4 regions of the Massilia sp. WG5 genome follow, and region 4 is predicted to be linked to each of the others. Evidence: predicted binding sites of a transcription regulator. Region 4 holds the regulator's gene; each other region holds the start of a gene.
The links. The regulator sigma-54, encoded in region 4, starts transcription at its own class of promoters, with help from an activator protein. The targets are predictions, from matches to a motif close to TGGCANGNAANCTGCTTT.
Positions count from the first base shown of each region.

Region 1: the regulator sigma-54 is predicted to act here: its motif matches at 5,177-5,194, upstream of glnA (type I glutamate--ammonia ligase).
Region 2: the regulator sigma-54 is predicted to act here: its motif matches at 4,001-4,018, upstream of AM586_RS13145 (PEP-CTERM sorting domain-containing protein).
Region 3: the regulator sigma-54 is predicted to act here: its motif matches at 2,399-2,416, upstream of AM586_RS15985 (PEP-CTERM sorting domain-containing protein).

Region 1 is NZ_CP012640.2:4,618,973-4,626,611, reverse strand. It holds gene corA (magnesium/cobalt transporter CorA) at 1-255, opposite strand, end outside; gene ntrC (nitrogen regulation protein NR(I)) at 361-1,878, opposite strand; gene glnL (nitrogen regulation protein NR(II)) at 1,937-2,992, opposite strand; gene AM586_RS20700 (DUF4124 domain-containing protein) at 3,014-3,535, opposite strand; gene glnA (type I glutamate--ammonia ligase) at 3,692-5,107, opposite strand; gene AM586_RS20690 (rhodanese-like domain-containing protein) at 5,412-5,870, shown strand; gene AM586_RS20685 (TAXI family TRAP transporter solute-binding subunit) at 5,898-7,223, opposite strand; gene AM586_RS20680 (transglycosylase domain-containing protein) at 7,252-7,639, opposite strand, start outside.
Region 2 is NZ_CP012640.2:2,951,146-2,958,784, forward strand. It holds gene AM586_RS13130 (ATP-binding protein) at 1-1,768, opposite strand, end outside; gene AM586_RS13135 (vanadium-dependent haloperoxidase) at 1,872-3,398, opposite strand; partial or broken gene AM586_RS28840 (cell division protein) at 3,603-3,710, opposite strand; gene AM586_RS13145 (PEP-CTERM sorting domain-containing protein) at 4,049-4,723, shown strand; gene AM586_RS29280 (helix-turn-helix domain-containing protein) at 4,838-4,972, opposite strand; tRNA gene AM586_RS13155 (tRNA-Gly) at 5,429-5,502, opposite strand; gene epsC (serine O-acetyltransferase EpsC) at 5,629-6,561, shown strand; gene AM586_RS13165 (TraB/GumN family protein) at 6,569-7,591, opposite strand.
Region 3 is NZ_CP012640.2:3,575,094-3,582,732, reverse strand. It holds gene AM586_RS15995 (GNAT family N-acetyltransferase) at 1-668, shown strand, start outside; gene AM586_RS15990 (hypothetical protein) at 693-1,325, opposite strand; gene AM586_RS15985 (PEP-CTERM sorting domain-containing protein) at 1,466-2,347, opposite strand; gene AM586_RS15980 (FAD-binding oxidoreductase) at 2,590-4,203, opposite strand; gene AM586_RS15975 (GAF domain-containing protein) at 4,224-4,946, opposite strand; gene AM586_RS15970 (nucleotidyltransferase family protein) at 5,048-6,142, opposite strand; gene AM586_RS15965 (HprK-related kinase A) at 6,139-7,056, opposite strand; gene AM586_RS15960 (HPr-rel-A system PqqD family peptide chaperone) at 7,050-7,322, opposite strand; gene AM586_RS15955 (hypothetical protein) at 7,339-7,639, opposite strand, start outside.
Region 4 is NZ_CP012640.2:3,956,148-3,963,786, forward strand. It holds gene AM586_RS17670 (monovalent cation:proton antiporter-2 (CPA2) family protein) at 1-340, opposite strand, end outside; gene AM586_RS17675 (SIS domain-containing protein) at 531-1,553, shown strand; gene AM586_RS17680 (HAD family hydrolase) at 1,553-2,086, shown strand; gene lptC (LPS export ABC transporter periplasmic protein LptC) at 2,100-2,708, shown strand; gene lptA (lipopolysaccharide transport periplasmic protein LptA) at 2,737-3,327, shown strand; gene lptB (LPS export ABC transporter ATP-binding protein) at 3,324-4,103, shown strand; gene AM586_RS17700 (RNA polymerase factor sigma-54) at 4,106-5,590, shown strand; gene hpf (ribosome hibernation-promoting factor, HPF/YfiA family) at 5,653-6,030, shown strand; gene AM586_RS17710 (enoyl-CoA hydratase/isomerase family protein) at 6,130-7,215, shown strand; gene AM586_RS17715 (3-hydroxyacyl-CoA dehydrogenase family protein) at 7,293-7,639, shown strand, end outside.

The DNA of each region.
Region 1 (7,639 bases), 660 kb from region 4:
GATGGTGTGCACGACGGTGAACAGGCAGTCGCCGTATTCCTCGATCTTCGGCCGCTGGTGGCCGCGCGCGGCGTCCTCGACCGCCAGTTCGTGCAGGTTGAACTCCTCCTGCATCTGCGCCATCTCTTCATCGCTGGCGTCACGCAGCGCGACCCAGACGAAGCAGCCGGGCAAGGCCAGATAGTCGCTGATGTCCTCGACGGGAATATCGGAGAGTTTTTTACCTTCCTGGTAGGCGACGCAGTTGATCAGCATGAGGATTCGATGAAGCAGCGCGTGGTGCGCGGATGCAAGAGCTTACACCAAGTTAGCGCGTCGTCCCCGCCTGCGCGGGGACGACGGGGACTGCGGGGACGACGCTTATTCGTCCTTCGCGCCGTCGATCCCCAGCTCGGCAATCTTGCGGGTGATGGTATTCCGACCGATCCCCAGCCGGATCGCCGCGTCGTTCTTGCGCCCGTGCGTATGCTTGAGCGCCGTGCGGATCAGGGCCGTTTCGAACTGCTTGCCGAGCACGTCCATCACCTCGACCTGGCCTTCGGACAGCATGCGCGCGGCCTGCAGTTCGAGCAGGCCGATCCAGCCGTCGGCGCCGGCCGGCACCGGCAAGGCCATCGACGGCAGGACGCCGCCGCCGTCGGCAAAGCCCTGCAGCAGGCCGGCCGACGGCGCCGGCATCGCCACCGCCGCCGCCGTGGCGCTCGGGGAGGCCGCGCCGGCCGGCTGGGCCTGGGTCAGGTCGCGCGGCAGGTCCTTGACCTCGACGGTCTGGCCGGGCGCCATCACGGTGATCCAGTTGCACAGGTTTTCGAGCTGGCGCACATTGCCCGGCAGTTCCAGGCCGGACAGGAAGCGTACCGCCTCCTCGCTCAGGCGCTTGGCCTCGACGCCCAACTGGCGTGCGCTCTGCACCAGGAAGTGGCGCACCAGAAGGGGGATGTCCTCGCGCCGCTCGCGCAAGGACGGCAGGCGCAGCCGGATCACGTTCAGGCGGTGATACAGGTCTTCGCGGAACAGGCCGTCGCGCACGCGCTGCTCCAGGTTCTGGTGGGTGGCGGCGATCACGCGCACGTTCGCCTTGACCGGCTGGTGCCCGCCGACGCGGTAGAAGTGGCCGTCGGACAGCACGCGCAGAAGCCGGGTTTGCAAATCGAAGGGCATGTCCCCGATTTCGTCCAGGAACAGGGTGCCGTTCTCGGCCTGCTCGAAGCGGCCGCGCCGCATTGCCTGGGCGCCGGTGAAGGCGCCGCGCTCGTGGCCGAACAGTTCGGATTCGAGCAGGTCCTTCGGGATCGCCGCCGTGTTCAGGGCGATGAAAGGCTGGGAAGCGCGCGGGCTGTGCTTGTGCAGGGCGCGCGCGACCAGCTCCTTGCCGGTGCCGCTCTCGCCCGTGATCAGGACCGTCACGTTCGACTGCGACAGGCGGCCGATGGCGCGGAACACTTCCTGCATCGCCGGCGCCTGGCCGAGGATCTCGGGGGTCTCGCTGGGGGCGATCTCGACGCTGGCTTCGCGCAGGCTCTCTTCCAGCGCGCGCCGGATCAGCGCGACCGCCTTGTCGATGTCGAAGGGCTTGGCCAGGTATTCGAAGGCGCCGCCCTGGAAGGAAGCGACCGCGGAATCGAGGTCGGAGAACGCGGTGATGACGATCACCGGCAGGCCGGGATGCTTTTCCTTGACGGCGGCCAGCAGGTCGAGGCCGGATTCGCCCGGCATGCGGATGTCCGAGACCAGCACCTGCGGGCTGTCGTCCTCGAACGCGGCCAGCGCCTCGCGGCCGCTGGCAAAACTCCGGGTTGCGAGGTTCTCGCGCGCCAGGGCCTTTTCCAGCACCCAGCGGATCGATGCATCGTCGTCGACAATCCAGATTGGTTTCATGTATTCGTGCTTCCGCAATGGTTCATTGTTTGGACCGCGGCCGCACTGCGCCCGCCGCTTATGGCAGGGGGATCAGGATGCGGAAGTCCGTCAGTCCAGGCCGGCTTTCGCACTCGATCATCCCCAGGTGCTGCTGCACGAAGGTCTGCGCCAGCGTCAGCCCGAGGCCGCTGCCGCCCTCCCGTCCGGAGACGAGCGGATAGAAGATGCGGTCGCGGATCTCGGGGGCGATGCCCGGTCCATTGTCAATGATATGCAAGTCTAATGCCAGCCCGTAACGAACCTTGGCCAGGGTGACCTGGCGCGCCACCCTGGTGCGCAGGACGATCTGGGCGTCGCCCGCGGCAATGCGCGCGCGCAGGGCCTGGGCGGCGTTGTGGACGATGTTCAGCACGGCCTGGATCAGCTGTTCCTTGTCGCCGCGGAATTCGGGAATCGAGGCGTCGTAGTCGCGCCGGATCGCCAGGCCGGCCGGGAATTCGGCCAGCACCAGGCTGCGCACGCGCTCGCAGACTTCGTGGATGTTAACGTCGCCGACGATGTGCGGGCGACGGTGCGGCGCCAGCAGGCGGTCGACCAGGGTCTGCAGGCGGTCGGCTTCCTTGATGATGACCTGGGTGTATTCCCTCAGGGACGCATCCGGCAGCTCGAGTTCCAGCAATTGCGCCGCGCCGCGGATGCCGCCCAGCGGGTTCTTGATCTCGTGCGCCAGGTTGCGGATCAGTTCCTTGTTGGCCTGGCTCTGGTCGAGCAGGCGCTCTTCGCGGTCGAGCTTGAGCTGCTGCACGTTCTCGCGCAGCTCGACCACCACTTCGCCATCCCCGGCCGCGCTGACGATGCTGTGCACGTGCAGCGGCTCGCGCCCGCCGCGCTGCAGGGTCAGGTCCTGGCGCAGGTCGGCGTACTTGTGCGCCAGCGCCTGCCGGCACAGCGCATCCAGCTCCTCGCCGTTCAGGAAGAGCCCGGCCAGCTTCTGGCGCGACAGCGATTTCACCGAGATCTCGAGCAGGTGTTCGGCGGCCGGATTCGCATAGCGCACCAGGCCGCCGGTGTCGGCGACCAGCACGGCGGAGGCCAGCAGTTCGAGCCCGGTGAAACGGTCGGAAGTCGTCATTCGAAGGTGTGGGTCACAGGGTCAGCGGATGTTGGCGATCTCGCGCTTGATCGCTTCGATGTTTTTCTCGGCGCGGCCGATGTCGTCGCGCATCCGGGCCACGCGCTCCTGGTATTTGGCGTAGTTGCGCTCGTTGCCCTGGCGTTCCGGTTCGCCGTTGTTGAAGTCGCGTTTCAGGTCGGCCAGCTTCTTTTCCTCGGAGCGCAGCTCCTCGTCGAGGATCGCGCGGCGGTCGTCGTCGCGCGCGCGCTGGGTGGCGCTGTCGACGCGCGGGAAGTTCGCCGGGCTGGACGCCGCGGGCGCCGGACGGGCGGCGCCCTGGCGCATGCTCACGGCCGGTGCACGGGTCGGCGCCGGCGACGAGATGGCGCCGGAGACGATCGAATCGACCACCTTGCAGTTGCCGGCGTTGGCATCGGTGTAGAGCACGCGGCCTTCCTTGTCGACGCAGCGGTAGACGACGGATTGGGCAAAGGCGGGTGTGGCCAGCGTCAGCGCCAAAAGCATGCCGGCCGGGCGCAGCATGAAAGCAATGCTTGTCATTCGCATCAGGTCAGTCGGCACGAATGTGCCTGGTTGGGAAGCTTCCGACTATACCGCATCCGACTCCGGATGAAAAAAACGCGGGGCAGCCAGCCGGCTTTCCCCGCGTTTTTGTTACCTCACGGATACACTAAACGTGTACGCGTTGACGATCGATTACGACGAGTAGTACATGTCGAACTCGGCCGGGTGCGGGGTCATGCGCAGACGCTGCACTTCCTGCATCTTCAGCTCGAGGTAGGCGTCGATCATGCTGTCGCTGAACACGCCGCCGCGGGTCAGGAACTCGCGGTCCTTGTTCAGTGCTTCCAGCGCCTCTTCCAGCGACGAGCAGACGGTCGGGATCAGCTTGTCCTCTTCCGGCGGCAGGTGGTACAGGTCCTTGGTCGCGGCTTCGCCCGGGTGGATCTTGTTCTGGATGCCGTCCAGGCCGGCCATCAGCAGCGCAGCGAAGCACAGGTAGACGTTGGCCAGCGGGTCCGGGAAGCGCACTTCGACGCGGCGGCCCTTCGGGTTGGCCACGTGCGGGATGCGGATCGACGCCGAACGGTTACGGGCCGAGTAGGCCAGCTTGACCGGGGCTTCGTAGCCCGGCACCAGGCGCTTGTACGAGTTGGTGCCCGGATTGGTGATCGCGTTCAGGGCCTTGGCGTGCTTGATGATGCCGCCGATGTAGTACAGGGCGGTTTCCGACAGGCCGGCATAGCCGTCGCCTGCGAACAGGTTCTTGCCGTCCTTCCAGATCGACTGGTGCACGTGCATGCCCGAGCCGTTGTCGCCGTTCATCGGCTTCGGCATGAAGGTGGCGGTCTTGCCGTAGCTGTGGGCGACGTTCCAGATCACGTACTTCATGTTCTGGGTCCAGTCGGCGCGCTCGACCAGGGTCGAGAACCGGGTGCCGATTTCGTTCTGGCCGGCGCCGGCCACTTCATGGTGGTGCACTTCGACCGGGATGCCCAGGGCTTCGAGGATCAGGCACATTTCCGAACGCATGTCCTGGAAGCTGTCGACCGGCGGGACCGGGAAGTAGCCGCCCTTGACGGTCGGACGGTGGCCGCTGTTGCCGCCTTCGAATTCCTTGTCGGTCGACCAGGAAGCTTCTTCCGAATTGATCTTGACCATCGAACCGGACATGTCGATTTTCCAGTTGACCGAGTCGAAGATGAAGAATTCCGGCTCCGGGCCGAAGAAGGCGGTGTCGCCGATGCCCGACGACTTCAGGTAGGCCTCGGCGCGCTTGGCGATCGAGCGCGGGTCACGGTCGTAGCCCTTGCCGTCCGACGGTTCGATCACGTCGCACTGCATGAAGACGGTGGTCTCTTCCATGAACGGGTCGATGTTGGCGGTGCTCGGGTCCGGGATCAGCAGCATGTCCGATGCTTCGATGCCTTTCCAGCCGGCGATCGACGAGCCGTCGAAAGCGTGGCCGGATTCGAACTTGTCTTCGTCAAAATGCGAGATGGGAACGGTCACGTGCTGCTCTTTGCCGCGGGTATCGGCGAAACGCAAATCGACGAACTTGACTTCGTTTTCCTTCAGCATCTGCATTACATCTGCGGCGGTCCTTGCCATTCGTATTCTCCTGATTGAAAAAGGGGTGTCGGCGACGCCAAGGGGGCGTGCGACAGGCGCATTTCAGTTAAAGCAGAAATTGTGCCAGCACTTGACCATGAGCAAATAAGCAATCAGTCCTTGGATCGCTCGCGTTTTGCCCCTTAAAATCAATGACCCGGTAAGGGTGCACAAACTTGATGCAAGCCGAGTGCAAACTCATGCATACGCACCAGCTTGGTGCAAGTGCGGCAGTATGCACCAACTTGAGGCAGCGTGCACCATTTGTGCGAGCGCTGCGAACGAACTCAACCAGGAGGAAGCCATGAGTACAAACGACGAGATCCTGCGCGCCGCCAGGGAACGCGCCCCGGGCCAGCCCTATGCCGGCGCCGTCACGCCGCAGGAAGCCTTCGCCCTCCTCCAGACGGACCCGCGCGTCAAACTGGTCGACGTGCGCACGAATGCGGAGCGCGACTGGATCGGCCGCCCCGCCATCCCCGAGGGCCAGCAGGGCGCCGTGCAGTGGAGCCTGTATCCGGGCGGCGCGCCGAACCCCGACTTCGCCACCCAGCTCCAGCAGGCCGCCGACAAGGACGACGTGGTGCTGTTCCTGTGCCGCTCCGGCGTGCGCTCGCGCCATGCGGCCCGCGTCGCGACCGAGCTCGGCTATAAAAATGCGTTCGACATTCTCGAAGGCTTCGAGGGCGACCGCGACGGCGACGGCCACCGCAAGACCGTGGGCGGCTGGTGCAAGGCCGGCCTGCCCTGGGTGGGCGCTTGACGACGGTTTTCGCGGTCTCTTGAACGGCTAGGTTTTAATCCCGGCCCGCACGCGCTGGCGCACGAAGTTGATGTGGCTGCGCAGGCCGTACAGCGCATCGGCATAGGCCAGCGGAATCGAGATGTGGTTCACGCGCGCCTCGATGTCGTCGAGGCGGCGCAGCAGGTCGGTGCGCACCTGGTCGCAATCGGCCGGGTCCGCGTTCTCCAGCGCCTGCTCGACCGCGCGCAGCTGACCGTACCAGCGGTACACGCGCGAGCGGATGCGCCACACGTACAGCGGCGGCACGATCTTCGACAGCGGGATCACCAGCGCCGCCAGCGCCACCACCACGACCCACAGGCGGTCGAACAGGTTGGCTAGCCAGAACGACAGGTAGCGCTGCAGGAAAGGCGGGCCGTCGCGGTAGTACTTGGCGGCCTCGCGCGCGACCGGGATCTCGGTGTACTTCGGCGACGGGAACTGGCCCTGCTGCGAGAACCAGCCGGCGCCGCCGTGGATCTCGATGGCGGATTTCACGAACAGGTCGACCAGGGCCGGATGCAGGTCCTCGCGCGCGACCAGGGTCGCGGTCGGCGCGATCAGGTGGAAGTCCTGCGATGGTATGTCGCGCCCGAGGTCGACGATCCCGCGCGGCAGCACCACATGGGTCAGGAAAGGCAGGCGGCGCGTGTAGGCCTCGGCCTGGCGGAAGTCGAAGAGACGGATGCCCGGGGTCTGCAGCAGCATCTGGATCAGCGGCGCCTCGGGCGCGGAACTGAACACCAGGCCGTCGATACGGCCGGCCAGCAGTTCGACGGTGGCCGCGGTATTCTCCAGCGCGGAGATGGTGAGCTGGCCTGGCTCGACCCCGTTCACCGCCAGCACCTGCCGGAACAGCCGGGGCACGCCCGTGCCTTCGGGGCCGAGGTTGATGCGCAGGCCCTTCAACTGGGTCAGGCTGTGGATTTTAGGTGTGCGCAGGAACAGCCACACCGGCTCGGTGAACAGGCTGCCGAGCGACATCAGCTCGCGCTGCCCGGTCCTGGCTTCGCTGGTCGAGCCGCTCTGCACGAAGGCGATGTCGGCGCGGCCGTCGAGCAGGCGCTGCAGGTTGTCTTCGGAGCCGAGCGAGCGCTGCAGCTCGACCTTGATGCCCTCGCGCGCCAGCAGCGCCGCATACTTGCGGCCGAACTCTTCGTAGGCGCTGTTTTCCTGGCCGGTGGCGAGCACCACGCGGCGCGGCGGCGCGGGGTCGACCACGATGTAGGCCACCACGCAGGCGGCCAGCACCAGCAGTATGGTGGGTAAGGACGCGACCAGCAGGTCGCGCAGCGACACCAGGCTGAACTTGCCGAGCTTGGGCCGCCTCACGCGGCCCCCTGCCGTTCAGGGCTGCCGTTCAATGCAGCACTTCCTCCACCGCGGCCGGCTTCGGACGCGCCGGCTCGGGCTTCGGCTGTTCCGGCGCCTCGGCGCGCGGTTTCGCGCGCAGGACATCGGCCGCCCTGGGATGGGCGCCCTCCCCGGCCGGCTTGCGATGCGGCGCGTCGCCGGCTTCGGTCCTGGCGTTCGCGGCGGCGTCCTTCGCCGGCTTGGCATGGACCGGCTCGGCGGCCGCCTTGGCCGGTTTGGCCGGCCTGGCTTCCGCCGCCGGCTTGACCGGCTCGGCCGCCGCCGGCTTGGCCGGCCTGGCCAGCGCCTCCACCTCTTCCACCTTGGCGTCGTCCGGCGCCGGCTTCACGGTGGCGACGTCGTCGCTCAGCTGGGCGCCCTTCGCGGTGGCGGCC
Region 2 (7,639 bases), 1.0 Mb from region 4:
CGCAGACCGCATGGCCCTGCACTTCGAGCAGCGCGGCCAGCATCTGGGCGGCGTCGACGTTGTCGTCGACCACCATCACGCGCAGTCCGCCCGGCTCCTGCATGACGGCGCCGGCGGCGTCTTCGTCCGCCGCGTCGGCCGGCGTCGCCAGGCGCGGCAGGCAGATACAGAATTCGCTGCCCTGCCCGAGGCCGTCGCTATCGGCATGCACGGTGCCGCCATGCAGGGTGATGAGGCTCTTGACCAGGGCCAGGCCGATCCCGAGCCCGCCCTGGGAACGGTCGGGGGTGCGCTCGGCCTGGGTGAACAGGTCGAAGATGTAGGGCAGGATGTCGGGCGCGATGCCGACCCCGTTGTCGCGCACCGCGACCAGCACGCGCTGATCGTCGACCGTCACCGACAGCGTGATGCGGCCGCCCGGCGCGGTGTACTTGGCGGCGTTGTTGAGGATGTTCGAGATCACCTGCACCAGGCGGGTGCGGTCGCCGATCACGTGGGCGCTGCGGCCCGACAGCTGCAGCGTGAGCGAGTGGCGGCGCGCATCGACCAGCGGGCGCACCTGCTCCACCGCGGCGGCCACGATCACGTTCAGGTCGAGCTCTTCCTTCTCGAGCGTGACCAGGCCGCGGGTGACGCGCGAGACGTCCAGCAGGTCGTTCACCAGGTCGGTCATGTGCGAGGCCTGGCGCACGATGATCTCGCTGGCGTTGGCGATGTTCCTGGCATCGAGGCTGCCGATCTTCAGCAGCTGGGCCGCGGTCATGATCGGCGCCAGCGGATTGCGCAGCTCGTGGGCCAGCATGGCCAGGAACTGGTCCTTCTGGCGGTTCGCCGCGCGCAGCTCGTCCTCGACCTGCTTGCGCTGGGAGACGTCGCTGCCCTCGACGAAGATGCCGGAGACGGCGCCGTTGGCGTCGCGGATCGGCTGGTACACGAAGTCGATGTAGCGCTCCTCCAGCGGACCGTCCGGCTCGCGCTGCAGGCGCACCGGCAGGGCATGGCCGACGAAGGGTTCGCCCGTGCTGTAGACGCGGTCGAGCAGCTCGAAGAAGCCCTGCCCGACCACTTCCGGCAAGGCCTGGCGCGCCGCCTTGCCGACGATCTGGCGGTGGCCGATCAGCTGCAGGTAGGACTGGTTGGTCAGCTCGAACACGTGCTCGGGCCCGCGCAGCACGGCCATGATGCCGGGCGCCTGCTCGAACAGGGTGCGGAAGCGCTCGTTTTCCTCGTTGCGGTATTTCTCGGCCAGCACCTGGTCGGTGACCTCGACGCAGGCGCAGTGCATGCCCTGGATGACGCCATGTTCGTCGCGTACCGGCGAATACGAGAAGGTGAACCAGGTCGGCTCGTCGTAGCCGTGCCGGTTCATCACCAGCAGCAGGCGGTCGACGTAGGTGGCCTCGCCGTTCAGCGCGCGCTCGATGAAGGGCTCGATGTCGCTCCAGATCTCGGACCAGATGTCGTGGAAGCGCGCGCCCATCGCGCGCGGATGCTTGTCGCCGAGGATCTCGCGGTAGGGATCGTTGTACAGGAAACCGAGTTCCCCGCCCCAGGCGACGAACATCGGAAACTTCGAGTTCAGCATCAGCCCGACCACGGTGCGCAGCGCCTGCGGCCAGGTGCGTGGATGCCCCAGCAACGAGTCGCTCCAGTCCCGCGTGCGCATCAGGGCGCCGGCCTCGCCTCCACCGCTCAGGAACATGAGCGAGCCGGCAAGGCTATCGGTGTCGTGCGAAGGGATGTCAGGCCGCGGAGCGTGTTGTTGCATGGTCAAGACTGGTGGGACGAATATCCCAAGTTTGCCATATTTTCAAGAGGCGAGCCGCACATACCGCTGCCGCCGGGTTCCACGCTCCCGGCGGCAAGGACCGTCAACGGCACTGGCACCCGTTCAGCCGGTCCGGCGGCACCAGGCCGTGGTCGAAGACGTAATTGGCAATCCCGTTACCCTGCTCGATGCCCTCCAGGTTGAACTGCCAGTGCACGCCGAGGTAGACACGGCTGGTGCCGTTTTCCAGCTCGGCCTGCGACAGCGACGAAAAGGTGCGCGGCTTCCATGGCCGTACCCAGCCCTCGTTGTCGCGGGTCACGCCGTTCCACTCGTCCGATACGAGGGTAAAACTGATCTTGTCGGTGCCGTAGAAGCGGCGCAGTGTCTGGAACATCGCGCCGCCGAAGCTGGCATGGCCCGAGGGATAGGCCGGGAACGGTGGGGTGAAATCCGGGTTGCGGGTGTTGCTTGCCTGCGCGCCCAGCGGCGTCCAGCGTGGGTCGGCATGCGTGTCCGGATTACCGTCGCCCTTGCCGGTCGGCCCGGTGCCCGGATCGGCCTCGCGGATGCCGGTTACCGGACGCCAGAAGTCATAACGCCACTTGTCCTTCCAAGCTGCAATGCCGGCATCGGCCATGGCCACGTTGGCGAGCGCGAACAGGCGCGCCAGCTCGACCGGATCGGTGGTGCGGCCCTGCGCAACGCGCTGGAGGATCAGGTTGTACATGCACGGCGGCGTGCCGAGCCAGGGACTGCCGTCGTAGCTCCAGTAGATCCCGATCCAGGTCTGCTCGGGCGTGCGCACGGCAGGTGTGATCCTGCCGTCGCCACCGAGCCGCTTGACCTGTTTGAAGGCGCGAGTGTAGGCGTCGCTCGTCAGCGAAGGCGGCGGCGGTACGCTGAACTTGTCGACGGACGGCACCGCGAACGGGCGCACCTCGCCCCAGGTGACGCCGACCGCAGCCCTGCTCATGCTGACCGGATCGGGCCGCCACTTGCCCGGCTCGTTGCTCGGGAAATAGTCGACCCCGACGGTCCGGTTGGTATTCGCGGAATTGTCAGCGGCGCGCAATGCCAGGATGGCGGCCGCGGCCCGGCGCCCGAGGTCGATGCCGTTCCATTTCGCCCGCCCCGCCGGGATGCGGGCCAGGTCGTCCGCCAGCCATTTGTCGAAACCCGCCTTCTGCGCCGGCCACAGCGCGGCCAGGGCGTCGTGTGCGGCCTGGGCGACGGCGGCGTCGGGCGAGGTATCCGAGGGCGCGCGCGGCAGGCCGGCATAGCTCGGGTAGCGTCCTGCGATCGCGTTAATGGCGTCGAACATCGCCAGCTGGACGATGGCCATCGCGCGGCTGCCGTAGGTGGGTCCGGGCTGCTCGAGATAGGCGCGGTTCTCGCCGGCGGCCGGCGGCACGTAATCGAGCTGGACTGCCTTGACGGTGGCATTGTTCCAGAACATCACGCGACGGGTGGTTCCCGCGTCGCCGACGCGGACCGTAGCCAGCGCCGCGCCCTGCTGCTCGGCCGCGGCCAGGTTCGCGCCCGCGCTGGGCATGTCCTGCGCTTGCGCAGCCAATCCCGCGGCCAGCAAGCCGGCCAGGCAGGCATATCTTCTCCACAGCAGTTTCATGGCGCCTCTCCTTGAAGTTCATGCACGATGGATGAGTCCGAGGATGAGCATAAGGATGCGGCCGCCGTCATACAACGGCGTCCAAGCCGGAGCTTGAGGCAGCTAAAGGTCGTTGACGGCCAACAATGGCTCTGGGGAAGCGTTCCAGAGTCGCCAGCTGCAGACGGCGCAGGCTATCGGCCCGCACATGCCGCTGCGCAGCCAAAGGGCGGGCGCCAGGAGGCGCATCTCGCCAACCCCGGGCTGCTGAACCGGCAGGTCGACCAGCACGCCCTTCGACCATCCGCCGCCGGGCAACTGATGCGATAAGGTCGGGTTGCTTACGACCATCGCACTCCACGGACAGAGCGCTGCGGGCGATTGCCTGGTCTAGTGTATCGAGATCGGTTTGAGAGAGGGCCATGCTGCCGAGGTAACGTGGTGGCCGTCTCATTTCTCGGAAAGTGAGACTACTTCCTGCCGCCATTCTCAGCGGCACGCAAAGTCAATCCATGCCTTCATGGCTATCCCCACTGTCGGTATTTCTTACATATCGAGCAGGATTTAACGATTAAGCATCCAACAATTATAATTTCCTTTTAGAAATCATATAGTTGCGTTTTTGGCACGTTTATTGCTGATTAACAGTTTCCCAAATATAAAGGTTGAATATGAAAATTTCTGCCCTCATCGCAATTTCCCTTGCATCTCTTGCAATCAATGCAAGCGCTGCACCTATTACCTACACCTCAACGCTCAACGGTTGGTACTCTAGTTCGGGCGATCATGCCAATTTCAATACCAATACCTTCACGGGCGTTATCTATGGGAATTCTTACAACAGTTTCTATAATTTCCAATTGGCCCCCGTTCCAAAAGACAAAAAGGTAGTAAGTGCATCCATCACTTTCTTTGGGGGTAACGGCCAGTATTATTCAGAGGACTCGTCCGAAACGGTAGAAATCTGGGATGCCACCTCCCAGCCGGGCAGTAATGCTTCTAACATGACCGTTTATAATGATCTGATGTCCGGCATTAAATTTGGTGAGTACACGCTCAAAGGAACAAACTACCAATTGATGCCCGAGTTTACAGTCAATCTTAGCGATGCCGCTTTTGCTGCTATCTCAGCTGGTGACTTCTTTAGTGTCGGGGCACATCTTTCGACTTCGAATCCTTCCAGGATTGAAGGTCTGTGGGCGGGGTCTGACGCTATGCCAGCAGCCATGCTTTCCGTGCAAGTTGATGACATTCCGAATGCAGTCCCGGAACCCTCCTCTATTGCATTGATCGGTCTCTCTCTAGCCGGTCTCGCAGCCGTATTGCGTAAACGTCGTGCTTCCTAACCAAATAAAATCCGGCACATCGAACTTCGTACGCAGTTTTTAGTCATCGAGATATTAGCGATGAGAAGTCAAGCTTGTCCATGTCATTCGACGGCACCTCTACCGGAGCGCTGATTAAACACTTTTTCTTTCTTCTTGTTTAATGATCCGGTAGACCGTCGCCCGACCGATGCCGAGCTTGCGAGCTACCTCGGATGCATTCCGGCCGTTGAATAGGTAAGCACCTCGGCCCTTAGCTGTCTGCGCCACGCCGACGAGCGCCGGGAATGTAGATGTCAATCCCGCTCAATTTGTGGCGCACCTCTTCCTTCAGCAGGATCAGGCCGCCCTTCGGCACTGTACCGAGCTTGTAGCCCCTCGGCGCGCAGACAGCTCGCCGGCCTGGTCTGTTCTTTCTTCCGTTCCAGCAGCGCGGTACTCGCGCAGCAGCGCAATCCAGGCAGCCAGCCCTAGGGAGCAAACAGGGCGTTGATCGTGAAGCTGACCGTCTCGCCATCAGCACGCACGCCATCCGACGGAAGCCGCGGACAAACATGCGGTTCTTGTCGGTCTCGTAGTGCACGTTTAGGATGAGCAGATCCGAGACTTGCTACCAGGAATGGATAGATCCGGAGGCAGAAATTCGGCCTCAGCATCAGGAGAATTTGTGGAGCGACCTAGGGATTGTGGAGCAAATGACCAGTGTTCAGCGTACGGCTTCCACGATGGAGCGGGTGAAGGGAATCGAACCCTCGTCGTAAGCTTGGGAAGCTTCTGCTCTACCATTGAGCTACACCCGCGTTGCCTGCATTCTACGCGGCTTCTGACCCTTTTGACAAATTCCGACTGCCGCTCGCGTGATGCTGCTTAAGATGAGCAAACCGGGTAAATCCGCTATATTCATTCTTTCATTCAGGAAGACACTGATGGCTCACTTCGACATCGGCAACATCGTGCGCGAGCTGCACGACGCCCGCCAGCAATGGCGCCAGGCCCACCGTCCCGCCGGCGAGGTGCGCGGCATCGAATTCCCCTCGCGCGACGCGCTGGTGGAAATCGTCACTCAGCTCAAGGGCGCCCTGTTCCCCCTGCGCCTGGGGCCGCCCGGCCTGCGCCGCGACAGCGAGGATTTCCACGTCGCCCATGCCCTCGACTCCGCCCTGCACGCGCTGCTGCGCCAGGTCGAGATCGAGCTGCACTACAGCGCCGCCCTCGAGCAGCGCACCGACGGCGACATCGCCAGCCAGGCCCTGGAAGCCACCCGCGCCTTCGCCGCCGCCCTGCCCGAGGTCCGCATGCAGGTCGACAGCGACGTACTGGCCGCCTACCAGGGCGACCCGGCGGCGCGCAGCGTCGACGAAGTGCTGCTGTGCTACCCCGGCGTGCTGGCGATGATCCACTACCGCCTGGCGCACCGCCTGTACCAGCTCGGCCTGCCGCTGCTGGCGCGCATCATCTCCGAAAGGGCGCACGCGGCCACCGGGATCGACATTCACCCCGGCGCCAGGATCGGCACCGGCTTCTTCATCGACCACGGCACCGGCGTGGTGATCGGCGAGACCGCCGTCATCGGCCAGCGCGTGCGCCTGTACCAGGCCGTCACCCTGGGCGCCAAGCGCTTCCCGACGAATGCCGACGGCAGCCTGCAGAAAGGCCTGCCGCGCCATCCGATCGTGGAGGACGACGTCGTCATCTACGCCGGCGCTACCGTGCTGGGCCGCATCACGATCGGCAAGGGCGCCGTCATCGGCGGCAACGTCTGGCTGACCCACGACGTCGCGCCGGGCGCGCGTGTCGCGCAGGCGGCGTCGCGCGAGGAGGTGTTCGAGACCTTCGGCAGCCCCGACGCCCCCGCGTAAGAGCCGCTTACCTGGGACTCTCGACCGTATAACCTTTGGCCTGCAGCACCGCTAGGTAGCTCTTCGGTCCCAGGATATCGCTCATCGACAGCATGGCGACGGTGGAGGTGTTGTTGTCCAGCGCGTGCTCGGCCGCCTTCAGCCAGGACGCCAGGCGCTGTTCGCGCAGGTTCTGGAAGGCCGGATGCTTCCTGGCGGCCGGGCTGTTCAGCACGGCGTCGTGGCAGGCGTCCTCGCGCTCGGCGTAATCGAGGTTGCTGATCTCGGCGATGTTGCCATTGGCCCAGGCATTGGCGCGCATCCGCATCGCTTCCATGTCGCCCTCGAAGCGTTCGAGCGTCTTGGTAAAGCAGACCGTGTCTTCCATCTGCGAATTCTTGAAGTCTTTTAGCACGGGCCCCGGATTGTCGAGATCGACCATGAAGTTGGTCTGCGTGACTTTCACGCCGCGCTTTTGCGCGATGCCCTCGACCTGCGCGCGCACCTCCATGCCGCCGGACAAACCGCTCTTCTTGAGCCCCGCCTCCGTCAGCTTCTGGGCCGCGAAGAAAGGCCGGTAGCGTTCGACGCCATCGTCGTCGCCGATGTATTTCTGCTTCAGCACGCCCCAGCGTGCGTAGACGTCGGCCGGCAGCACGTCGTGCAGTTGGGCGCCGTCGGGGTTCTTCGTGATGCCGATGATCGACGGCAGCGCAGTCAGCGCCTTCAGGCCGCCCAGCCAGCCGACCCTGACACCCGTGCCGGGCGGTCCCAGCACTTCCTGCGACTGCCCGATCAAACGATCGACCCGGCTCTCATCCCATTCCATCTTCGACGGCAGCGGCGCATACATGCCGAACACCCACATCACGTGGCCATCCTTCGACACTTTCCACAAACCGGGACCGGGGCGGCGTCCCTCGACCACGACCGTGGTCGGCGGGGCCGCGTCTGCCTGCTCGGCGGGCGCGGATGGCGGCTCGCTCTGCGCCAGCGCCGCAGCGCTCAGCAGACCCAGGGAAAAAACACAGGCAAGACGTGCAGCAAGCATCGAGGCCCCCTTTATTGTTGTGTTGCCAAAGATTACCTAAATGGCACT
Region 3 (7,639 bases), 380 kb from region 4:
ACTGTGATACGATCACAGACGTGACTATTAACGAAAAAACATTTGGTATCCGCACTGCGGACACGGATGGGAGACGCAGTTCTGCGAATCTTCTCATCAACAAAATGTATGCGTGGCGCGGTTATACGGGCACGCATCGTCTTGACGATGATCCGAACCGGATTACCCTTTCGGCTTCTGACCACGGCGAAGTGGTCGGAACGGTCACGCTTGGCATCGATTCCCCGGTCGGCTTGCTGGCCGACGAAGTCTTCAAGGACGAGATCGACCGCTTTCGCGCGCGCGGGGCAAAAGTCTGCGAGATCACCAAGCTCGCCTTCGATCCCAAAGTCCGCTCCAAGGCCGCGCTGGCCTCGCTGTTCCACGTGATGTTCATCTATGGCCGCCGGCTGCACAAATGCACCGACGTGTTCATCGAAGTCAATCCGCGCCACCGCCGCTTCTATGAAACCATGCTCGGCTTCAAGCGCATGGGCGAACTGCGCATCAACCCGCGCGTGGATGCGCCGGGCTGGCTGCTGTGGAACAGCCTCGATTACGTCCAGGAACAGATCGAGCGCTACGGCGGCACCAGCGATTCCATAGAAAACGAACGCTCCCTGTTCCCCTATTTCTTCTCCCAGAAGGAAGAAGAAGGTATCGCGCGCCGCCTGACCAATCTCGGTTGAGTCCGGACAGGCTTCCAGACCCGCTCAGGCGCCCGGCGCACCCGCCGGCGCCTGCCCGGCCGCTTCATGGCGCACCAGGATCGGCACGATCAGCCGGCGCATGAACAGGCCGATGCCGCCCCACATCGTGATGAACCAGAGCGGCACGCCGCCCGGCGGATTGCCGGGATAGCCCCACTGCCCGCTATGCACGCCCGTGTATTCGATCAGCGCCCCGAGCAGCACCATATAGCCGGCATAGGCCAGGTCCAGCGGCTCGTGGAACAGCACCAGCCCGACCAGCAGCAAGGCGCCGGTCACCATCAATAAGGTATTGCTGTCGTGGATGGTCGCGAACGCGGCCGCATAGGCCAGTGCGAGCGCCCACACCGTGGCGCGCCGGCCGCCTGGCGCCGGACCGTTCAGCAGGCGCCGCGTGTGCAGCAGATAAAAGCCCCACATGAACAGCTCCCAGACCGGCTGCAGCAGGATGTCCGGATGGGCGAACATGAAGATGCCCTGCTTCAGGGACGCCGCGTTCATCGCCGTGAAGAACAGGCAGACGCAGACATAGAAGATCGCTTCCACCTTGCTGATCCGGCCGAACGTCAGGGCCCAGAGCAGCAGCAACGCGGCCAGCTTGCCGAGGTTGGTCGGCACGAAGGCCAGGATCAGCATGACTGCCGGCACCTGGAGAAGAAGGCGGGTTCGTATATACATTTGGCAAGTAAACAATAGGACGCTGATGTTGTCAATCAGCAAAAGTTTTAGAAAAAGAAAAAGGCCTCCGAAGAGGCCTTTTCATGAGCGCGCCAGGATTACTTGGCAGGCTTCTTCTCGCGGCGACGCAGGGCAGCGCCCATGCCGACCATCGCCAGGCCCATCAGCGACAGCACGCCCGGTTCCGGGACGGTGCCGGAGTATGCCTGGGCTGGATCGTCGATCCGTGCGCCCAGGATGTTGGCGCCGCCATTCCAGGTCGGGTTGTAGTTGTAGCTGTTCTTGAAGCGCAGGTCGCGCAGGCCGAGGTAGCTCGAGAACCAGTTCGAGTCCAGCTGGTTTGCCCACAGGCCGGTCATGCCGTTGACCGTGGCATCGGCCACGACCGAACCGTAGGAATCAGCCACACCGGAGAAGCCGTTGCTGCTCGGGATGGTCGTGCCGACGATGGTGTTGGTGGTGTTGCCGGTATCCATGCCGGTATCGAACATGATACGCGCCAGGAAGGTACCTTCGGTGAAGCCGGTGGCGCAGCTATAGCCGCAACGAACGCCGGCCGGGCTGATGTCGGTCGAGCTGGCGCTCATCTTGCTGGTATCGCGCCAGTACAGGTCGAGGTAGCCGCCGGTTGCAGGGAATGCGTTCAGCGGGTCGGTCGAAGCAGTACCGGCTTGAACGCCGTAGAACATACCGGTGATCTGGCCGCCGGAGAAGCCATTGGCGTAGATAGCCGGGGTGATCGGATTGACCGAGTCGTGCGGAACCACGACGTTACCTTTGTACAGGGTCTCGACGCTAAAGACACCCCAGTTGATCTCTTTCACGCCATTTGCGTTCCAGGTGGTCGCACCATTCGTGGCGATTTGTTCTTGGCCGGTAAACTTCAGGTACAGCGGACCATCCGGCAGGGCGATTGCCGGAGCAGCATAGGCACCAACGCTCATGACGGCAGTAGCGGCGAAAGCGAGTAACTTCTTCATGTTCTCTCCAATATTTGGATTTCAATTGATGGTTGCGACAGCACAGGTATATAAGCAACCTCTGTGCCAGCATGAAGAGTTACCTTGTAAATAACTGATTTTTAAGCGAATTGTTATTTGGAAATTAACATTATTGCGTAATTACATTGCCCGGTTAACAAAAATTGTAAAAAAACCCGACAGTGCGCTGTTTAACACATCTGTCGGGCCATGACCGCTGAGGAGATTTGCCGGGCATGTGCTCAGCTGTGATAACGCCCCGGCGCCAGCAGGTCGTGCGGGTCGAACTCGCGACGCAGCCGCGCATGCAGGCGCGCCGAATCGTCCAGCCAGCCCTGCAGTTCGGGCATGGCGTCCACCGCCAGCCGGTAGGGGAACCAGCCGCGCTCGCGGCCGGCGGCGATCAGTTCGCGGTAACACGCTTGCGCCGCCGCCACTGCCGCCGGGGAATGGCGGTCGAACAGCAGTGGCACGGTGCTGTCGAACAGCTTGTCGCTGAGCGAGGTGAAGGTCAGCAAGGGCTCGATGCCGTGGCGCCGGGTGATCTCCCTGACCATCTGGACATAGGCGCGCGCGCCGGCGCCGCGCATCGGCACCAGCGGCGCGTACCAGATCAGGCCGCAGCCATCGCGCGCCGGATCGCGCGGCCCCTCGCCATGCGGACGCGGATTGCGCCAATAAGCCAGCGGCAAGGCGGTTTCGTTCGGGCGCCCGAGCACCAGTTCCATCGAACTGGCCAGGGTCGACGCGGTGCTCGACAAGCGCCGCCCGGCCGGCCCTGGAATCCAGCGCGACAGGGCCAGCAAGGTATTCGCATTGTCCTGGCTCAGGAACAGCAGGCGGCTGGCTACGCCCTTCAGCGCGGCCCGGATCTCCTTCTGCGCCGCCGCCACCATCCTGGCGGTGCCGTACAGGGTGCCGAAACCGGTCCAGGGCAGGATCTGGTACTGGCTGCCGAGCGCGTCGATCACTTCCTGCGGGATCAGGCCGTCGGGCCCGACCCGGTCGGCCGGATACGGCGCCGACATCGCCAGCACCCGGTGCCGGTTCATGAGGTTCAGGCCGCCGACGGTGCCGGGCAGGCGGCCGAGAATCGTGCGGATCCGCTCGACGGCCGGCTCGAGCAGGCTGTCGTCCTTCAGGCTGAACAGGCATACCTTCACTTTTTCCGGCCGCCGCGCCAGCATGATGCTCATGCGCGTCACGATGCCCAGGCCGCTCTGGGTGAAGAGGCCGCTGGCGTAGGGACCGATGCCCCACTTGAACAGGCGCGCGATATCGTCGCCGCCCGCTTCGCGCATCGCCGTGCGGTACAGGCTGCCATCCGCGAGCACGGCTTCCAGGTCCGTCACCGCGGCGAAGTGGTCGGTATGGGGCGTCACGCCGTAGCCGCGCTCGAGCGCATTGCCGAGCAGGCTGCAATGGGGACCGGCGCCGGTGGTCGGCACCATGAACGGGTAGTCCTTCTGCGTCAGGAAGTCGGCCAGCATCCCCTGCGTAACGCCGGGCTCGACCGTGATCACGCCCATTTCCTGGTCAAAATGCAGGATCTTGCGCAGCTTCGACAAATCGATGATGACGCAGCCGTCGCGCGCCGCCAGCGCGCTGCCGTAGCCCCAGTTGTTGCCGGTGCTGATCGGGTGCACCGGCACCCGGTAGCGCTGGGCGATGCGCATGACTTCAGGCAGGAGTTGACTGTCGAGGATGCGCAGCGCGGCCGGCAGGCGGCGCGCGGCGCCGGTGGTATCACGGCCCCAGGCCTGCTGGGCGGCATCGCCGGTCAGGACATTGTCCCGGCCGAGCAATGCCTGCCAGGCATCCAGTGCGGACGCCAGATGGTGTGTGGTATCGGGCATGAATCGGATTAAGAATCGCTTCAGGTCGGTGGGGACAATGGAGGACGCTTCAACTTCAGGTTCAGTTGCTCGATCAATTCGGTTGCCGCGCTGACGATCTGGCCGGACTCGAAACCGGCCTTCGTCATTTCCTTGAAAAACGAGCGCGCCAGAATTTTTGCCGCATCCTCCGGATTACGGTAAGCCAGGCGGACCTTGTCCTCGACCTGGTCACGCGCTTCCTGCAGCAAGGCCAGCTGGGCAAAGCGCGAATCGAGCAAGCGTTGCAATTGTTGCACCTGGATCGACTTACCAATGAATAGCGCAATTATATTCAGCAATTGCAAATCGCTATGGCCAAATGCCGGCCTGTCCTTCGCGCCCGCCACGTTGATGACGCCAACGATCTTGCCGTCGACGCGCAAGGGGGAGCACATCAGGCTGCCGCCGATGTCGTCGCGGGCATGCGCCAGCCCCGCCAGTTCCGACTGCGCGATATCGTCGACCAGCAGCGGATCGCCGCTGGCCAGCACCCGGCCGCAGATGCCTTCCCCCTGCCCGACCGAGGCCGTCAGGGCCGCATCCGGCAAGTTGCCGACGCGCGCATACAGCGTCATGCGCAGGTGTTCGGGCGCGCCGCTGTTGAGCAGCATGATCGAGCAGCTTCCCGCACCGAGCAGGCCGGCCGCCAGCGTGGCTTGGTGCTGCAGATTATCGTCGAGGCTGCCTTCCGCCAGAAAATGCTGCAGGTCCTGCAATCGCACCAGCCTGTTTTCCGCGCTTCCCATGTCGTCCTCGCAATATTAATGATTGCATATCAATAATCTTTTAATAATATGCCTTTTCACTTTGCGGAGCCAGCCATTCAATGGGCCGGCTTTGCGTCAGGAGAAAGAAAGGCTTTATGGAACAGATGGCGCGTCAGCAGGAAAAACGGCATGCGCAGCCAGTTGCCGCGGATGTACAGCATGCCGTGGGCGGCCGGCGTGAAAGCGTCGGCGCAGCTGGGGTGCGCCGGGACCAGGGCGCGCAGGAACAGGCGGTCCATCAGCGCCAGCAGCGGGCGGCCGGGGCCGGACGGCGCCATGGCCTGCAGGACCGCGTCCGGCACCCGCGTCCCCAACAGACGCCGGCAGTAGCGCAGCGCATAGAACAGCGGCCGTTCGAGTTCGAGTTCGCGCGCGCGCGCCGGCAAGCCGTCCCAGAAGCCCTGCTGCGGTCCGAATTGCTGGAGCAGCCGGTGAATGTCGAACAGGTTGCGCAGGCCGTGGTCGAACTCGCCTTCCGAAAACAAGTGCACGGCGCTGTGCAGCACCATGTCGCGCGGCGCCAGCATGAACAACCGCGGCATGCCCGGTGCGAGGCCATCGATCGGCACGGCGGCCGCGCGCAGCCTGGCGGGATCCGGACGCTGCGCCGCCGTCTCGGGCAGGATGGCATGGTGCACGTCGATGACGTTGCCTCGGCGCAGGTGCTCCATCGGCGGCAATTCATGCATCCACTCGCGGTAATAGCGCTGGTCGTAGGCATCCTGGTGCAGGCTGGCCCAGCCGTTCAGCATCAGGGCGGCCTCTACCTGGCCCAGCTGCGCTTTCGGCACCAGGATATCGATGTCGGAAAACATCCGGCCGCGCCCCGCCGCCAAGCCGGCCATCGCATACGCCGCGCCCTTGAGCAGGATCAGCGGCAAGCCCAGGCCGGACAAGGCGCGGTCGATCTGCATCACCTCGTAATGCACCGCCTGGGCATGGCGCGCGCTGGCGGCACGCGCCCACTCCAGCTGGGCGCGCGGCGCCGGCGGGACCGCGTCGAACAGGCCGGCATCCTCGAGCAGCACCGGCAGCATGGCGCTCATATTCGCGCCGAGCGCCTGGCGCAGCAGCAGGTCCCAGCCGGCCAGATCGAGTCCGGCGGCGGCGGACGGCTCGCGCAGCACGCGCAGCAGCAGCGGGTCCCTCATGCGCCCTCCTTCGCCAGGCGCTCGAACAGGGTCACCGCTTCGTCCAGCTTGCTGTAACGGAACTCAAAGGCCGCCGTCGATTCGATCAGGTCGCCGAGGGCCTTGAAGCCGCGCACACCCAGCACCTGGTAATTAAAAGCGTTCTCGGCCACGCCCATGAAGGCGCGCGCCTTCGCCAGCGGCGCCAGGCTGGTGGCGGCCTGCGCCTCGTAGCGCGGAAACACGATGAAGGCGGCGCGGGCCGGATCGAAGGCGCGGGCGATGCTGTCTGCCGGGGGTTTCAGGTGGGCGATGGTGCCCTTGGCGGTGTTTTCCACCGGCCGGCTGAGCACGGCATCGGGGGCGTAGCCGCGGATCACGTCGATCGACCCGTTCTTCAGGCTGACCGGACGCGGCAGCGGCAGCACGGCGCCGTCGTCCAGGCGCACCAGGGTCATCTCGTCGGACAGCAGGCGCCAGCCGCGCGTGACCAGCGCCGCGCACAGCGTGCTCTTGCCCGAGCCGGGCGGCGCCGGCAGGATCACCGCGCGGCCATGCCGCTCCAGCACGGCGGCATGGATGATCAGGTAAGCGTGGGCGCGGTGCGACACGCACCAGTTCATCACCCATTCGAACATCGGATAGGCCTGCGCCAGCGGCAAGGGCTTGAACGGGGTCATGCCCTCGTGGGCGAAACGGACCTGCGGCCGGAACCAGCGGCGCACGCCGCCCGCGCGATGCAGCGACAGGTGGAAGTCGGCAAAGCCGCCGGGCTCGTCAACCGGATAGTCGGCGTACAGCAGCGCAATGCCATCGACCAGATAGGGAATGTCGCTGCGGATGCGGTTGGCGAAGGGCCCGGTGCGCAGGACCAGCCCCGGGCCGGCCAGGCGCGCCGCCAGCTCGCGCCGCGGCAGGTCGGCGATGGTCAGCATGGGGAAAATTCGACCAGGTCGAGGGTGGCCAGGCCGGCCAGCATGTCGTCGATCACGGCGCTCAGTTCATCGGCATCGGCCTCGAAGCGCCCGGCCAGTCCGGCCGCCAGGGTAGCGGCATCGGCCGGGCCGGCGCGCAAGGCCTGCAGCACATCGATGGCGCCGCCATCCAGCAGGTGGGTATTGCCTGACAGGTCGTTGTACAACACCGCTTCGCCATCCCATTCCCGAAAGAAAAGGGATTGCCCTTGAACCACGCGCCACATGCTTATTGCCGCCCCGTCAGTCGTGAGTGGCCTGCAGGTAGTTCTTGACCTGCTCGGCGCTCCACTTCACTCCGGCGGTCGGCTCATAGTAGCCCTTGGCCTGCACCTCGGACCACATGCTCAGCAGCGTCTCGACGGACAGGAAATTGATTTTGCCCGACTTGATATTCAGGTAGGTCGCCACTGCATGCATCGCCAGCTTGTACTGGTCAAAGTGCTGCGGCGTCAGCAGGTTAAGCATTGTCGAGCAGGTGTAGTTCTTGCCCTTGGTATCGGCGCTGCAGGAACGCGGGTCGCCGGCGGAAAACACGGCGGCG
Region 4 (7,639 bases):
GCGGCGCCGGCAGGCGCGGGCTCAGGAAGGCGATCAGCATGGTGACGAGGATGGTCAGCGCCACCTGCGCCAGCCCGAGCCCGAACACGATGCGCCGCATCGCCTTGAGCTGGGCCAGCGAGAATTCGAGACCGATCGAAAACATCAGGAACACCACGCCGAATTCGGCCAGGCCGTGGGTGGTGGGGCCATTGTCGGCCAGCTGCAGGGCATGCGGGCCGATCAGCACGCCGACCGCCAGGTAACCCAGCATCGGGGGCAGGTGGAGCATCCGGAACGCGACCACGCCGAGGACCGCGCTGCCTAGGAGTAATAGGGTTAATTCAAGGCCTGATGTCATGGAATCCCGATAAACCTACTGCGCGTTGCATTTTTGGACTGCGATGCTCGCTGTCCTTCCGTACAGCTGCGCTTCTCCTCCAAAACTGCCGCCGCTCGCGACGGTTTCTCGGGACCCCGGTAGTGTAAATATCTGCATTCGGTTACATCTGGCAAGTTTTTTGCTTTCCCAATTCGGCTATACTTCTACCATGAGTGTAACCGATGAAAAAATAATGCTGACAAGTTTTAACGAGACCCAGGCGAGGCGCGCACTGGAGCTGGCCCGCGAGACCCTGGACGTCGAGGGCGAGGCGATCCGCAAGCTGAGCGCGCGCCTCGACCAGGACGACAGCGTGCCGCGCGCGGTGGCGCTGATGATGGCCTGCAAGGGTCGCGTGGTCGTCTCGGGCATCGGAAAATCGGGTCACATCGGGCGCAAGATCGCCGCCACCCTGGCCTCGACCGGCACCCCGGCCCTGTTCCTGCATCCGGCGGAAGCCGCGCACGGCGACCTCGGCATGGTCACGCCGCAGGACGTCTTGATCGCGATCTCGTATTCCGGCGAGAGCGCCGAGCTGGCGGTCGTGATTCCTGCCGTCAAGCGCATGGGCGTGCCCGTGATCGCCATGACCGGCAAGCCGGGCTCGCGCCTGGCCGAGGTAGCCGACGTCCACCTCGACGTCTCGGTCGAGAAGGAAGCCTGCCCGCTGAACCTGGCGCCGACCGCCTCTACCACCGTCACCCTGGCGCTGGGCGATGCCCTCGCCGTGGCGCTGCTGGAGCTGCGCGGCTTCAAGTCGGAAGACTTCGCGCTGTCGCATCCGGGCGGCGCGCTCGGCCGCCGCCTGCTGACCCACGTGCGCGACGTGATGCGCAGCGGCGACGCGGTGCCGAAGGTCAAGCCGGAAGCGCCGCTGACCGAAGCCCTGCTGGAAATCTCGCAGAAGGGCATGGGCATGACCGCGATCGTCGACGATGCCGGCCGCCCGCTCGGCGTGTTCACCGACGGCGACCTGCGCCGCCTGATCGAGAAGACCCACGACTTCAGCAATGTGACGATCCGCGACGTCATGCACGCGAACCCGCGCCGCGTCCATCCGGAACAGCTGGCGGTCGACGCCGTTGCCGTGATGGAGGAATTCCGCATCAACCAGATGCTGGTAACCGACGCCGACGACGTGCTGGTCGGCGCCCTGCACATCCACGACCTGACCCGTGCCAAGGTGATCTGATGGTGACGCAACTGGAACACATGCAGCGTGCGGCGCGCGTGAAGGTCATGATCTTCGACGTCGACGGCGTCCTCACCGACGGCAGCCTGACCTATGGCCCGGACGGCGAAGTCACCAAGACCTTCTATGTGCTGGACGGCCTCGGCATCCAGCTGCTGAACCGCACCGGCGTGCAGACCGCGATCATCAGCGCGCGCAATTCGCCGATCGTGGTGAAGCGTGCGGCCGACCTGGGCATCACCCACGTGTTCCAGGGCCAGCACGACAAGCGCCTCGCCTTCGCCGACCTGCTCGCCAGGACCGGCGTGACGGCTGAGCAGTGCGGCTACATCGGCGACGACGTGATCGACCTGCCGCTGTTCACCCGGGTCGGTTTTGCGGTGACGGTGCCGAGCGGCCATCCGGAAGTGCAGTACCGCGCCCACTACGTCACGAAGAACCCGGGCGGCCGCGGCGCCGTGCGCGAAGTCTGCGACATGCTGATGCGCGCCCAGGGCAGCTACGAACAGGCAATGGCGCCGTATTTTGGATAATCCCACGCAAGCCATGGCGACCACCACCTACGTCAACAAGCGTACCGCGCACCGCTGGCGCCTGCTGGCCCTGATGCTGGCGGCGCTGTTCTTCGCCTTCGGCAGCTTCTGGCTGGTGCAGGTGATGCGCGGTGGCGACGATGTGCACAACGTCAACGTGGGCAACGATCCCGACTACATCATCGACAACTTCAGCTTCGTGCGCATGTCGGAAACCGGCCAGCCGCGCTACGTGATCTCGGGCGAGCGCCTGACCCACCGACCGGCCAACAACACCTCGGTGATCGACAAGCCGGTGGTGCAGAGCCTGAGCGTGGACCATCCGCACATGACCATGACGGCGGACACCGCGCACGTCAACCAGGACCAGAACCAGATCGACCTGGTCGGCAACGTCGACATCACCCGTCCGGGCAGCGCGACCACGCAGCCCATGCGCATCCGCACCGAGGCGCTGACCGTGCTGCCGGACGAGGAGATCTCGAAGACCGACAAGCCGATCCAGATGACGCTCGGCGCCGCTTCCGCGACCGGCGTCGGCATGGTGGCCAACAACGCCACGCAGCAGCTGGACCTGGGCGGGCGCGGCCGCATTATTTATCCGCCGCGTAGCGCACGCTGACAGGACAACCTGAAAGGATTCGCATCCAATGAAAAAAATATTCGCCGTCGCCGCTCTCTCGCTGGCAAGCCTTACCGCCAGCGCGGAGCGCGCTGATTCGCTCAAGCAGGCCCAGGTCGACTTCGACAACGGCCACCTCGACGAGGTCACCCAGACCCGCACCCTGACCGGCAATGTCGTGCTGACGCGCGGCACGCTGCTGATCAAGTCGGACAAGGCCGTGATGAAGGAATCGCCGGAAGGCTACATGATCCTGGTGCTGACCGCCGCGCCAGGAAAAATCGCGAGCTTCCGCCAGAAGCGCGACGGCGGGCCCGACCTGTGGACCGAGGGCCAGGCCCAGCGTATCGAATACGACGAGCGCACCGAAGTGGTCAAGCTGTTCTCGAACGCCGTCGTCAAGCAGCTCGAAGGCAAGCGCATGACGAGCGAAGTGAACGGCCCCTTCATCTCCTACGACAACCGCACCGAGCAGGCGAACGTGCACAACGACGCCAGCGGCGACAGCAAGCCGGGCGGCGGGCGCAGCACCATCATCATCGCACCGCGCCGTAGTCCGCCCGCTGCGGCACCCGCTGCGGCGCCGGCCGCAGCACCGTCGGGAGCAGCCAAGCAATGATGGATGTCCACGCAGACGCCGCCGCCGTCACCGGCGCCGGCAGCACCCTGGTCGTCAAGGGGCTGCAGAAAAGCTACGGCAAGCGCCTGGTGGTGCGCGACGTCTCGCTGCAGGTCGCCTGCGGCGAGGTGGTCGGCCTGCTCGGCCCGAACGGCGCCGGCAAGACCACCTCGTTCTACATGATCGTGGGCCTGGTGCCGGCCGACGCCGGTTCCATCGTCATCAACGGCACCGACATCACGAGCCTGCCGATCCACCGGCGCGCCATGCTGGGCCTGTCCTACCTGCCGCAGGAAGCCTCGGTGTTCCGCAAGCTGACGGTGGAGGAGAACATCCGCGCCGTGCTGGAACTGCAGCGCGAGAACGGCAAGCCGCTGGGCAAGGCGCGCATCCAGGAACGCCTGGACGAGCTGCTGGCCGACCTGCAGATCGAGAAGCTGCGCGAGAACCCGGCGCTGTCGCTGTCGGGCGGCGAGCGGCGCCGCGTGGAGATCGCGCGCGCGCTGGCGACCGACCCGCGCTTCGTGCTGCTGGACGAACCCTTCGCCGGCGTCGATCCGATCGCGGTGATCGAGATCCAGCGCATCGTGCGCTTCCTGAAGGAGCGCGGGATCGGCGTGCTGATTACCGACCACAATGTGCGCGAGACGCTTGGCATCTGCGATCGCGCGTATATCATCAACCAGGGCGCGGTGCTGGCTTCCGGACGTCCTGACGATATCATCGCCAACGAATCGGTCCGCCGCGTCTACCTGGGTGAACACTTCCGGATGTAGCCATGAAACAGACGCTGCAACTCAAGACATCACAGCACCTTGCGCTGACGCCGCAACTCCAGCAGTCGATCCGGCTGCTGCAGCTGTCCACTCTCGAGCTGCACCAGGAGATCGAGCAGGTACTGAGCGACAATCCGCTGCTCGAGCGCCTCGACGATCCGCTCGACCGCTCCGTGCGCCTGCTGGCGGACGGCGCCATCAACAACGGCGCCTCGACCTCCACCACGCCTGACGCGCCGCCCGCCCAGAGCCAGGGCGAGGAGGGCAAGGACAACGCCGGCGGCGAGGGCGAGGGCGGCGACAGCGGCGAGGCCGGCGGCGCCGAGCACGACATGGAATGGGGCGAGCCGGGCCGCTCCGGCAACGGCGGCGAGGACGAAGACGGCCGCCCGCAGCTGGAAGCCAGCCCGGTCTCGCTGCGTGAACACCTGATGGAACAGGTGCGCCTGACCTGCATCTCGCCGCGCGACTGCGCGCTGGTCGAGATCGTCGTCGATACCCTCGACGACAACGGCTACCTCGAGGAATCGCTGGACGAGCTGCATGCGCGCATGCCGCCCGAACTGGAGATCGAGTTCGACGAACTGCGCACGGCCCTGTCGCTGGTGCAGAGCATGGACCCGCCCGGCGTCGGCGCCCGCAGCGCCGCCGAATGCCTGGCGCTGCAGATCCGCCGCATGCCCGGCGTGCCGATGGTGACGCGGCGCATGGCGCTGACCATCGTCGAACGCTACCTGACCTGGTTCGCGCAGCGCGAATTCAACAAGCTCAAGAAGGCCCTCGACTGCGACGACGAAGACCTGCGCGAAGCCCAGGCCGTGATCCGCCAGTGCAATCCGCATCCGGGCGCGGCCTTCGCTTCCGACGTCTCCGACTTCGTGGTGCCGGACGTGATCGTGCGCCGCGCGAAGGACGGCTGGAGCGTGCAGCTGAATCCGGAAGTGATGCCGCGCCTGCGCGTGAACAGCATCTACGCTGCCTTGATGAAGCAGGGAAAATCGGAGTCGCAGCTGAATGCACAATTGCAAGAAGCGAAGTGGCTCATCAAGAACATGCGCCAGCGCTTCGACACGATCCTGCGTGTAGCGCAAGCAATCGTCGAGCGCCAGCGGAACTTTTTCTCCCACGGCGCAGTTGCCATGCGGCCCCTTGTTTTACGTGAGATAGCTGATACACTAGGTCTACACGAGAGCACAATTTCTCGCGTCACAACGCAGAAATACATGCTGACGCCGCACGGCATGTTTGAGCTGAAGTACTTTTTCGGGAGTCACGTCGCGACCGAGGCAGGAGGCGAAGCATCCTCGACCGCGATCCGGGCTCTTATCGTACAACTCACAGGAGCAGAAGACCCCAAGAACCCTTTATCCGACAGCAAGATCGCGGAGATGCTAGGGGAACAGGGAATGGTTATCGCACGCCGCACGGTCGCGAAATACCGTGAGGCGCTGAAGATCCCGCCCGTTAGCCTTCGCAAATCCTTGTAACAAGCTGCCCAGCTGCGCAAGATGCGCGCATGTCCTGGCAGCGCATCTTCAAAGGAGTGTGTATGAATCTCACTATCAGCGGACATCATCTCGATGTAACCCCAGCAATCCGAGAATACGTACAGAACAAGCTTGAACGCATCACCCGCCATTTCGATCAAGTGATCGACTCCCACGTCATCCTCTGCATAGACAATCTCACCGAGAAAGAAAAACGCCAGAAGGCCGAGATCAACTTGCGCGTTGCTGGGAAGATCGTTCACGTTGCGAGCGCCGCACACGACCTCTACGCCGCGATCGACATGCTGATGGACCGCCTCGACAGGCAAGTCCAGAAGTACAAGCAGATGCTTCAGAATCACAGTAACACTCCGCTGAAACGCATGAGCAACGAATCCAACGAGTCCATTGAGGGAGGAGAAGCTGCCGCCGCAGCGTGATCATTCCGCAGGCACAGCAAGGACTAAGGGCGCATTGGCGCCCTTTTCGTTTGTTGGGCGCTAGAATGCCGTTTTCCATTTCATGAATAACAAAGAGACATGAGCGAATACGTGCAGACCCGCGTCGCCAACGGCACCGGCATCATTACCCTGGACCGGCCCAAGGCCCTGAACTCGCTGTCGCTGGACATGGTGCGCGCGCTGACGGCAGCCCTGCTGGCCTGGCGCGACGAGGCCGGCGTCGACGCCGTCATTATCAAGAGCACCAGCGAAAAAGCCCTGTGCGCGGGCGGCGACATCCGCTTCTTCCACCAGGCCGGGCATGCCACGCCGACGGGCGGGAGTGCGCTGCTGGAAGACTTCTTTACCGAAGAATACGCGCTGAACCACCTGATCCATTTCTATCCGAAACCGTATATTGCGCTGATGGACGGGGTGGTTATGGGCGGCGGCATGGGCATCGCCCAAGGCGGCCCGGACAGCGGCCTGCGCGTCGTGACCGAACGCACGAAGATGGCGATGCCCGAGGTGAACATCGGCCTGTTCCCGGACGTCGGCGGCAGCCATTTCCTGTCGCATGCGCCGGGCGCGCTCGGCATGTACCTGGGCCTGACCGGCAACACCATCGGCGCCGCCGATGCCCTCTACGTCGGCCTGGCCGACGTGTTTGTCCCCGCTGCGCAATTGCCTGCGCTGCAGGACCTGATCGCCGCCACGCCGGGCGCACAATTGCCGGCCGCGATCCGCGCCTTCGCGGCGCCGTTCGCAGCGCAGGCAGGCGACAGCCAGCTGCAGCAACAGCGTGCGCTGATCGATCGCCATTTCGCGGCATCCTCGGTGCAGGCCGTGATGGAGTCGCTGGCCGGCGACGCCAGCCCCTTCGCGCAGAAAGCCCTGGCCGCCATGCGCCAGCGCTCGCCGCTGATGATGTCCGTGACGCGCGAGATGCTGGTGCGCGGCGCCAGCATGGACGTGGCCGGCTGCCTGCGCATGGAGCGCTCCCTGGTGCGCCGCAACTTCGAGCACGGCGAGGTGCTGGAAGGCGTGCGCGCCCTGGTGATCGACAAGGACAATGCGCCGGCATGGAACCCGCCGACGCTCGAGGCCGTCACACCGGAGATGGTGGCGCGCTTCTTCGAGCCGGTGTGGCCGGCGCATGCGCATCCGCTGCGGGACCTAGTATAAATACTGTAGTGCCCCGCTTTCCGATGACGCAATGCATCATCCCTGCTATCGTTGCGCCATTCGCATAAGGAGACAACATGACAGATATTCACGTCATCGGTGTCGTCGGAGGCGGCCTGATGGGCGTTGGCATCGCGACGCAGTTCGCGCTGGCCGGCCACGCCACGCTGGTAGTGGAAGCCGACCCCGAACGCGCGGCCGGGATTCCTGTCCGCGCGGCCGACATCCTGTCGCAGCTGATGGCGGCGGGCCTGGTCGACGCGCCGCAACGCGACGCCGCGCTCGCGCGCCTGCGCGTGAGCGGCGGCCTGGACGAACTGGCCGGCGCCGCCATGGCCATCGAAGCGATTCCCGAAGTCCTCGGGGCCAAGCACACGCTGTATGCCCAGCTCGAAGACATCATGGCGCCGGATGCCATCATCGC